DNA from 4 places in the Janthinobacterium sp. FW305-128 genome. Region 4 is predicted to be linked to each of the others. Evidence: predicted binding sites of a transcription regulator. Region 4 holds the regulator's gene; each other region holds the start of a gene.
What was found. The regulator sigma-54, encoded in region 4, starts transcription at its own class of promoters, with help from an activator protein. The targets are predictions, from matches to a motif close to TGGCANGNAANCTGCTTT.

Region 1 (2,189 bases), on a different contig from region 4:
TGCCTGGCTCCGGCACTTGCAAGGGATCGATGACGACGATGTCGGTGCGCGTGGACTTGGAAAAATTCAAGGTGTAGCTGCCGGCGGGCAGGGCGAAATTCGAGGTCAGGGAAAACATCGCGAAGCCATTCGTGAAGGCGCGCCCGGTGGCCGGGTCGTTGGTGCCGGCCGTCATGTTCAGGCTGAACGGGTCCAGGCTACCGACCGTATGGTTGCCGTTGATGTCGCTGCCATTGCTGGCATCGCCATCAGGCGCGAACTGGAAGATCACGCCGTCGGCATTCGCATGCGACAGGCAGCCGACGGGACTGGCGGCATTGCACGAGATATTGAAGATATCCATGATCGACACGTTCGACTTGTCGCCCATGGTCGTCACGCTGGTGCGCAGGTCGCGTCGGCCCATGAAGCTGAAGGTGATGAAGCCGGCGCTCGACAGGGTCAGGTTGACGGAGCCGGTCAGCGTGTCGCCGGCCGTGGAGGACGCCGCCCCCACCGTGTTGCGCTGCGCTTCTGACACGGCGCTGACGGTGGAGCCGGCGGCAGTGAGCATATTGCCGAAGGAATGCGCATCGCCGCGCGCGAACTCCAGTGCAGCGGTGGGCGCGTAGTGGTTTTGCGGCGAGGCGCTGCAGCCGGTGCCGGAGCACACTTGCAGCACGTCGGCGTTGGCAGCCGGACCCGTATTGACGGCGCGCGGATTGACGGCCACGCCGCCCTGGAAAAAGGCGCTGTCGCTGGCATTGCGGTTGGCGCCAGCCAGCGACAGCGCGCCAGCGCTGGTGGTGATACGGAAATTGTTCAACTCGTTGACGGCCAGGCCGTAGGCACCTGCCTGCGCCTGACCACTGGCCAGCAGACTTGCCGCCGCCAGTGCGCCCAGCCAACCCAGGGTCTTGTTTCGTGTGTGATCGACGTTCATCGCAGCCTCTTATCGTAGTCAGTCTCGGGAAATCCGGGGGAGAAAGAATCCAGAATGTCCAGAATGACTTGTCTGAATTCATCTCGTAGACAGTGATAAGCAGCTTGTATGCCACACAAAAAAAGCACATGGAATCAAGTGCTTGCGTAAAGCAGACTGAGCCGGTGGAAGCAAAGTGTAAGAAAGGCCGACGCCGCTTTCAGGTGCCCCGGTGATAACCCAGGTGGCCACCCGAATTGCGCGCGCAGCCGCAGCCGATGCGCGCCACTTCCTCGCCTTCCGTCAATTTCCAGTTGGTAATCGTCGTGTGCTGCCAGTCGATGTCGCTTTTCTTGACAGGCTTCACCGTCAACGTGCGGGCGGCCGCATCCGTGTACTCCATCAGCTCCTCGTCGTCGGCGATGTCGAAATGGCGGTGGATCAGGGAAATGCCGAAGCGGTCGAGCGCGCCATAGCGCTGCAGCACGTCGCGCAGTTCGCGAAAACACGCCAGGTCGTCGGGCAGCAGCGGATCGACGGCGGAAATATCGGCGACGGGCTGCCATTGCATGGCGTGGATGTTCAGGCTGTGCATGATGTTCTCCTGTGCCCCTTGTCGCTAGCCCAGGCTGCCGGAGGGGCGCCGGCACGCCTGGCGAAATGCTCATCGTGGCCGCAACGCCGCTGCGGCGCTTGCGCCAGATCAAAGGTGCGGCACATCATGGCTTGCCCGGTAAAATAGGCCATGGCAAACAAAACCCCCACCTTCCCCGGCGCACGCACGGGCCGCGGCCAGGTCCTGGCCGTGCTGCTGTCGAACCGCGACCAGTCCGGCGCCGAACCGCTGCAAGGCCGCGTCTCGCTGGCCGCCATCGTGAAAGCGCTGAAACGCAAATACCACTGGCCGATTGAAACGCACAGCTTCCCCGCGAATACGCAGGACGGCCGCGCCAGCTGGGCGACCGTCTACAGCTTGCCGGAAAAGGTTATCGAGGCCGCGCTGGAGGCCGGCGGCCGGGAGTGGCTGGAGAGCCGGGCAGTAGCCGGGCGGCGGTGAATGCGCCGCAGTACGCTATTCGAGCCGGAAGCCGACCTTCAGCGTGACCTGGAAGTGCGCCACCTTGCCATCGACGATATGGCCGCGCGATTCCGTCACTTCATACCAGTCCATATGCTTGACCGTCAGCGCCGCCTTGGCAATGGCATCGCGTATCGCCTGATCGCTGCTCTCGGTCGACGTGCCGACCAGTTCGATCAGCTTGTAAGTGTGTGCGGACATGATATTTCC
Region 2 (2,189 bases), on a different contig from region 4:
ACGTCTTGCAACACGGCACGGGCTATTGCTATGCGAAGAGCCATCTGCTGGCCGCGCTGCTGCGCGCCAACGGCATCCCCGCTGGCCTGTGCTACCAGCGCCTGGCCGTGGGGGAAGCGGGCCCGCCGTTTTGCCTGCATGGCTTGAACGCCGTGTATCTGCAGGACTTTGGCTGGTACCGCATCGATGCGCGTGGCAACAAGCCTGGCGTCTCGGCCGCCTTCGCGCCGCCGCAGGAGCAACTGGCCTTTCCCGTGCTGGCGCCGGAAGAGCGCGACTTGCCGGAAATCTGGCCGGCACCGTTGCCGCAGGTGATCGCATCGCTGACCGGCCATGCGACCGTGCAGGATGTGGCCGCGCACTTGCCCGATATCGAATTGTTGCCGCTGCAAAAATAATCTCAAGAAAGAAATCATGAAAAAAGTGTATGTTGGTCTGTTCGGCCTGATGTTACTGGCCGGTTGCGGCGGCAAGGGCGAGAGCGGCGGGCAATCGAGCGCCGCGCGTCTCGACGGCAAGGAAAAAGGCAGCGAGTTTCTTGCCTATGAACACAATGTCAGCGTCGATACGAGCGAGGCGCAAGTGCGGCCCTTGTATGAAAAAGTGGTCGCCGCCTGCAAGGCCGATACGGAAACCGGCTGTTTGCTGCTCGATTCGAGCCTCGACAGCGGCCGCTACGTTCATGCGCGCATCAGCATGCGTGCCAAGCCGGCCGGCATCAAAAAGCTCGTCGCGCTGGTCGCGGCCGAAGGCGACGTCACCAGCCAGGGCACCAAGGTGGAAGACCTGGGCCGTCCCGTGCTCGACAGCAAGAAGCGCCTGGAGATGCTGAAACAGTACCAGGCGCAGTTGCAAGACCTGGAAAAGCGCTCTGGCGCGAATGTCGATGCGCTGATCAAGGTGACCAAGGAACTGGCCACCGTGCAAGTGGAGCTGGAGCAGGCGACGGCGGCCAATGCGCTGTTGATGCAGCGCATCGACACGGACTTGCTGAACGTAATGATCAGCGCTGAAGGCAAGCAATCGTTCTGGCGCCCCGTCAAGCGTGCGCTGGGCAATTTCACGGACAACCTGTCGGAAGGCGTGGCCAACGCCATCACGGCCATGGCTTACATCCTGCCGTGGCTGATCGCTTTCGTGCTGCTGTTCCCGCTGGGCCGCAAGGGCTGGCGCCGCTTGAGAGGCTTGCCGCGCAAGGATTAAAGCCTCCGGCGCACCGTTTTACGGCAATTTGAAACCTGGCTGCACAGTCCTTGTGCAGCCAGGTTTTTTTTCGTGCGGCGAGCGCCGCGTGCACCATGGCGGACAGATGTAGGCGCTGGCACGCATTCTGCTTTAACAACATGGCAGGCCCAGCTCGACCCCACGAACCCATCACAGGAGTCCCCATGTCACGACGCATCATCCTGAAAGCGGCCGCCGCCGGCGCATTCGCCCTGGCCACGTCCACTTATATGCAGGCAGCCCTGGCCGCCGATACGATCAAGGTCGGCATCTTGCACTCCCTGTCGGGCACCATGGCCATCTCCGAAACATCGCTCAAGGATGTGGCGCTGATGACGATTGCCGAGATCAATGCCAAAGGCGGCGTGCTGGGCAAGAAGCTGGAAGCCGTCGTCGTCGACCCGGCGTCGAACTGGCCTTTGTTCGCGGAAAAAGCGAGACAACTGGTGGCGCAGGATAAGGTGGCCGTGGTGTTCGGCTGCTGGACGTCCGTGTCGCGCAAGTCGGTTTTGCCCGTGTTCAAGGAACTCAACAGTCTGCTGTTTTACCCCGTGCAATACGAGGGCGAGGAGCTGGAAAAGAATGTGTTTTATACGGGCGCCGCGCCCAACCAGCAGGCGATCCCCGCCGTCGAATACCTGATGAGCACAGATGGCGGCGGGGCCAAGCGCTTCGTGCTGCTGGGCACGGATTACGTGTATCCGCGCACCACCAACAAGATCCTGCGCGCCTTCCTGAAAAGCAAGGGAGTCAAGGATAGCGATATCAGCGAGGTCTATACGCCGTTCGGCCATGCCGACTATCAAACCATCGTCGCCAATATCAAGAAGTTTTCCACGGGCGGCAAGACGGCCGTCATTTCCACCATCAATGGCGATTCCAACGTGCCGTTCTACAAGGAACTGGGCAATGCGGGCTTGAAAGCGACGGACGTGCCCGTCGTCGCGTTTTCCGTGGGCGAGGAA
Region 3 (2,189 bases), on a different contig from region 4:
TGGCCAGCAGGCGCTGGCGGAAATCCTCGATCTGCGCCAGGCTCGACGCCGGCCCCACCAGCATGCCGTAGCCGCCCGCGCCATGCACTTCCTTGACCACCAGTTTCGGCAAATTCGCCAGCACGTAGGACAGGTCGGCCGCCTTGCGACACTGGTACGTCGGCACGTTGTTGAGGATCGGTTCCTGCGACAGGTAGAACTTGATCATGTCGGGCACGAACGGGTAGATCGACTTGTCGTCGGCCACGCCCGTGCCGATGGCGTTCGCCAACGTCACACGCCCGGCGCGGTAGACGGACAGCAGGCCCGGCACGCCCAGCGAGGAATCGGAGCGGAAGGCCAGCGGGTCGAGGAAATCGTCGTCGACCCTGCGGTAGATGACGTCGACGCGCTTGGGCCCGCGCGTGGTGCGCATGTAGACGGAATTGTCGTTGACAAACAAATCCTTGCCTTCGACCAGTTCCACGCCCATCTGCTGGGCCAGGAAAGCGTGCTCGAAGTAGGCGGAGTTGTACATGCCGGGCGTCATGACGACGACCGTCGGGTCATCGACGCCCATGGGCGCGACGGAGCGCAGGTTGTCGAGCAGCATGTCCGGGTAATGGTCGACGGGCGCGATGCGGTTGCGCGCGAACAGTTCCGGGAACAGCCGCATCATCATCTTGCGGTCTTCCAGCATGTAGGATACGCCGGACGGCACCCGCAGATTGTCTTCCAGTACATAGAATTCGCCCTGGCCCGCGCGCACGATGTCGACGCCGGCGATGTGCGCATAGATGTCGGAAGCGACGGCAATGCCCTGCATTTCCGGGCGGTACTGGGCATTCTTGTAGATTTGCTCGGCGGGAATGATGCCCGCCTTGATGATGTTTTGCTCATGATAGATATCATGGATGAACATGTTCAAGGCTTGCACGCGCTGCACCAGGCCCGTCTGCATCTGCGCCCATTCGGCGGCGGGGATGATGCGGGGGATGGTATCGAACGGAATCAGGCGTTCCGTGCCGGCATCGTCGCCGTAGACGGCAAACGTGATGCCGACGCGGCGGAACGTCAGGTCGGCTTCGGCCCGCTTGCGGGCGATGGTCTCGGGCGATTGCTGTGCCAGCCAGTTGTTGAATTCACGATAGTGTTCACGTACCTTGCTGTCCGTCCCCACGTCATTTGCAGTCATTTCATTGAAAAAATTTGCCATGTTGTGATTTCCCTTGAGCCGTGTCTGACTATAGCTCAGCAGGAAGCGTGCCAATGGCGCACACCCGAAAGTATGTAAAAAATGACCACTTTTGTGGCGTAAAACCGTCATCCGCACCGCTTTGGTGCGCTACGGCAGCGATTTTGCCGGCAGATAGGGCGCAGGGCAGGTGAGGTCAGGCGCCTGGCGTGACGAAGGGCCGGCAATCGATCGGCAGGTCGATGGTAAACGTGGTGCCCGTTTCCGGCGCACTGTCGACCAGCGCGCTGCCGCCGTGGCTTTCCGCCACGTTTTGCACGAAGGGCAGGCCGATGCCCCAGCCGGGCGCGTTGCCTTCGTGCTCGCGGCGCAGGTATTCGAAGATGCGCTGCGTCTGGTCTTGCGCGATATTGCTGCCTGTGTTGTGCACGCTCAAGATCATGCGTTCGCGCAAACTGTCGATATGAATATGGATGGGACCGTCGTCGCCATACTTGACGGCATTGACGACGAGGTTTTCCAGGGCACGGCGCAGCGAATTTTCGCACCACCAGCCCGTCACGGAGGTGCCGCTGACCACGCATTTGCCCGGATGGCCGATATTGACGCTGTCGGCAACCTGCCGTGCCAGCGGCAGTACGTCGAGGCGCCGCAGGACGAGGGGCAGCTTTTGTCCCCGGTGGTAGCTGAGCGTATCGAGCAATTCCTGGATCATGTCGTCGAGGCGCTTGCCGTGCTCGATGATTTTCAGCGCCAGCGCCGCCACGTCCGGCTGTTGCGCGCGCCGCTGCAGCAGCTGTGCACTGTTGAGCATGACGGACAGGGGATTGCGCATGTCGTGCGACAGCCCGGCGGCGATGCGGCGCTGAAAACTTTCGTGCATGGCGGTAAATTCCAGGATGGCTTCGCGGATGCCCGTATCGATCGAGGCATTGATCACCTTCCAGTCCTTTCGCCGCAGCGGCACGCCCGCCTCCAGCGCGGCGGCGGCGAAGCAGTCGCGGAAAATCTGGTA
Region 4 (2,189 bases):
AGATGATGTCCGCTGATGGTGAGATTCATACACACTCCTAAAGATGATCGGGTTCGTGCGGTCCATCGTATCCGGCCCGCAGAGGAACCGAAAAAAACTTACAAACACTTACGCAGGCTCACTGGCGGAATTTTTAATGCTTCCCGGTATTTGGCAACAGTACGTCGCGCAATCACCATGCCTTGTTCCCCCAGCATGTCCGCAATCTTACTGTCGGATAAAGGATTTTTAGGGTCTTCTGCTCCTGTCAGTTGCACGATCAATGCCCGTATCGCCGTCGATGAAGCTTCGCCCCCCGCTTCGGTGGCGACGTGGCTACCAAAGAAATATTTCAACTCGAACATGCCGTGCGGGGTCAGCATGTACTTTTGAGTTGTTACCCGCGAGATAGTACTCTCGTGTAAACCCAGTGTATCAGCTATTTCACGGAGCACAAGGGGGCGCATGGCAACGGCCCCATGCGAGAAAAAGTTCTTTTGTCTTTCTACTATCGCCTGCGCCACGCGCAGAATCGTGTCGAAGCGCTGGCGCATGTTCTTGATCAGCCACTTGGCTTCCTGCAACTGTGCACCCATGGCGCCCTCGCCCTTGCCCTGCTTGAGCAAGTTGGCGTACATGGCATTGACGCGCAGGCGCGGCATGACGTCGTTGTTCAGGGTCACTTGCCAGCCATTGCGCGCGCGCTTGACGACGACGTCGGGCACCACGTAATCGGACACGTCCGCAGCGAACACGGCGCCCGGATGCGGGTTGCACTGGCGAATTACCGTCTGCGCTTCACGCAAGTCTTCATCGTCGCAATCGAGGGCTTTTTTCAGCTTGTTGAAATCGCGCTGGGCAAACCAGGCCAGGTGCTTTTCCACGATGACGAGGGCCATGCGCCGCGTCACCATGGCGATGTGCGGCAAGCGCTTGATTTGCAGCGCCAGGCATTCGGACGCATTGCGCGCGCCCACGCCGGGCGGATCGAAACTTTGCAGCAGCGACAAGGCCGTGCGCATCTCGTCGGCATCGATTTCCAGCTCTTCCGGCAGGCGCGCCAGGATGTCGTCGAGCGACTCTTCCAGGTAGCCATTGTCGTCGAGCGCGTCGATGATCAGCTCGACCAGCGCGCGGTCGCGCAATTCGAGCACCGTCACGCGCATCTGCTCCATCAGGTGTTCGCGCAGGGTGCAGTGATGGGCCTCCAGCTGCGGGCGCGAATCTTCGTCGTCGGGCGCCTTGCCCCGGCTCGCCTCGCTCCAGTCACTGTCGCCGCCATCCGCGGCGGCCGGGCCCTCGCCCGCCTCGCCGTCAAAGGTTTCCGCTTCGGCCGGCGCCGCGGGCGCCTCCTGGCCTGGCGGCTGGGGCGGCGCTTCGGCCGGCGCGGCCGTGGAGCTCAAGGCCCCATCGGACAGCAGGCGCAGCGAACGGTCGAGTGGATCGTCGAGGCGCTCGAGCAAGGGATTGTCCGTCAGCAGTTGCTCGAGTTCCTGATGCAATTCCAGAGTAGACAATTGCAACAGGCGTATCGATTGCTGCAACTGCGGCGTCAGTGCCAGGTGCTGCGAAGTGCGCAGCTGCAATGATTGTTTCATTGGCTTACATGCGGAAGTGTTCGCCCAGATAGACCCGGCGTACCGACTCGTTCGCGATGATGTCGTCGGGGCGTCCCGACGCCAGTACCGAGCCCTGGTTGATGATGTAGGCACGGTCGCAAATACCCAGCGTCTCGCGCACATTATGATCGGTGATCAGCACGCCGATATTGCGCTCCTTCAAGAAGCGCACGATGCGCTGGATCTCGATCACGGCGATCGGATCAACGCCGGCGAACGGTTCGTCGAGCAGCACGAAACGGGGATCGGTGGCCAGGGCGCGGGCGATTTCCACGCGGCGGCGCTCGCCGCCCGACAGGGACAGCGCCTGGTTCTCGCGCAACTTTTCAATCTGCAAGTCGGCCAGCAGTTTATCCAGGCGTTCCTCGATCTCGGCCTTCTTCAAAGGACGGCCTTCGACGGTCTGGATTTCCAGCACGGCGCGGATATTGTCTTCCACCGTCAGCTTGCGGAACACGGACGCCTCCTGCGGCAGATACGACAGGCCCATCTGTGCGCGGCGGTGGATCGGCAGGCTGGAAATGTCCACGCCGCTGATGTCGATGCTGCCGCCATCCGACGGCACCAGGCCGACGATCATGTAGAACGAGG

Region 1: IGS60_RS10280 (EDSAP-1 family PEP-CTERM protein) is a predicted target of sigma-54. The motif match lies at 1,019-1,036, and genes of this name have one in related genera.
Region 2: urtA (urea ABC transporter substrate-binding protein) is a predicted target of sigma-54. The motif match lies at 1,320-1,337, and genes of this name have one in related genera.
Region 3: IGS60_RS06990 (circularly permuted type 2 ATP-grasp protein) is a predicted target of sigma-54. The motif match lies at 1,231-1,248, and genes of this name have one in related genera.

Annotation. Positions count from the first base shown of each region.
Region 1 covers NZ_JACYMK010000004.1:86,421-88,609, reverse strand. The annotation lists gene IGS60_RS10280 (EDSAP-1 family PEP-CTERM protein) at 1-922, opposite strand, end outside; gene IGS60_RS10275 (hypothetical protein) at 1,122-1,496, opposite strand; gene IGS60_RS10270 (hypothetical protein) at 1,647-1,958, shown strand; gene IGS60_RS10265 (dodecin) at 1,974-2,180, opposite strand.
Region 2 covers NZ_JACYMK010000005.1:5,794-7,982, forward strand. The annotation lists gene IGS60_RS11910 (transglutaminase family protein) at 1-398, shown strand, start outside; gene IGS60_RS11915 (DUF4349 domain-containing protein) at 415-1,203, shown strand; gene urtA (urea ABC transporter substrate-binding protein) at 1,389-2,189, shown strand, end outside.
Region 3 covers NZ_JACYMK010000002.1:471,410-473,598, reverse strand. The annotation lists gene IGS60_RS06990 (circularly permuted type 2 ATP-grasp protein) at 1-1,195, opposite strand, end outside; gene IGS60_RS06985 (sensor histidine kinase KdpD) at 1,371-2,189, opposite strand, start outside.
Region 4 covers NZ_JACYMK010000014.1:150,909-153,097, forward strand. The annotation lists gene raiA (ribosome-associated translation inhibitor RaiA) at 1-29, opposite strand, end outside; gene IGS60_RS25675 (RNA polymerase factor sigma-54) at 99-1,577, opposite strand; gene lptB (LPS export ABC transporter ATP-binding protein) at 1,582-2,189, opposite strand, start outside.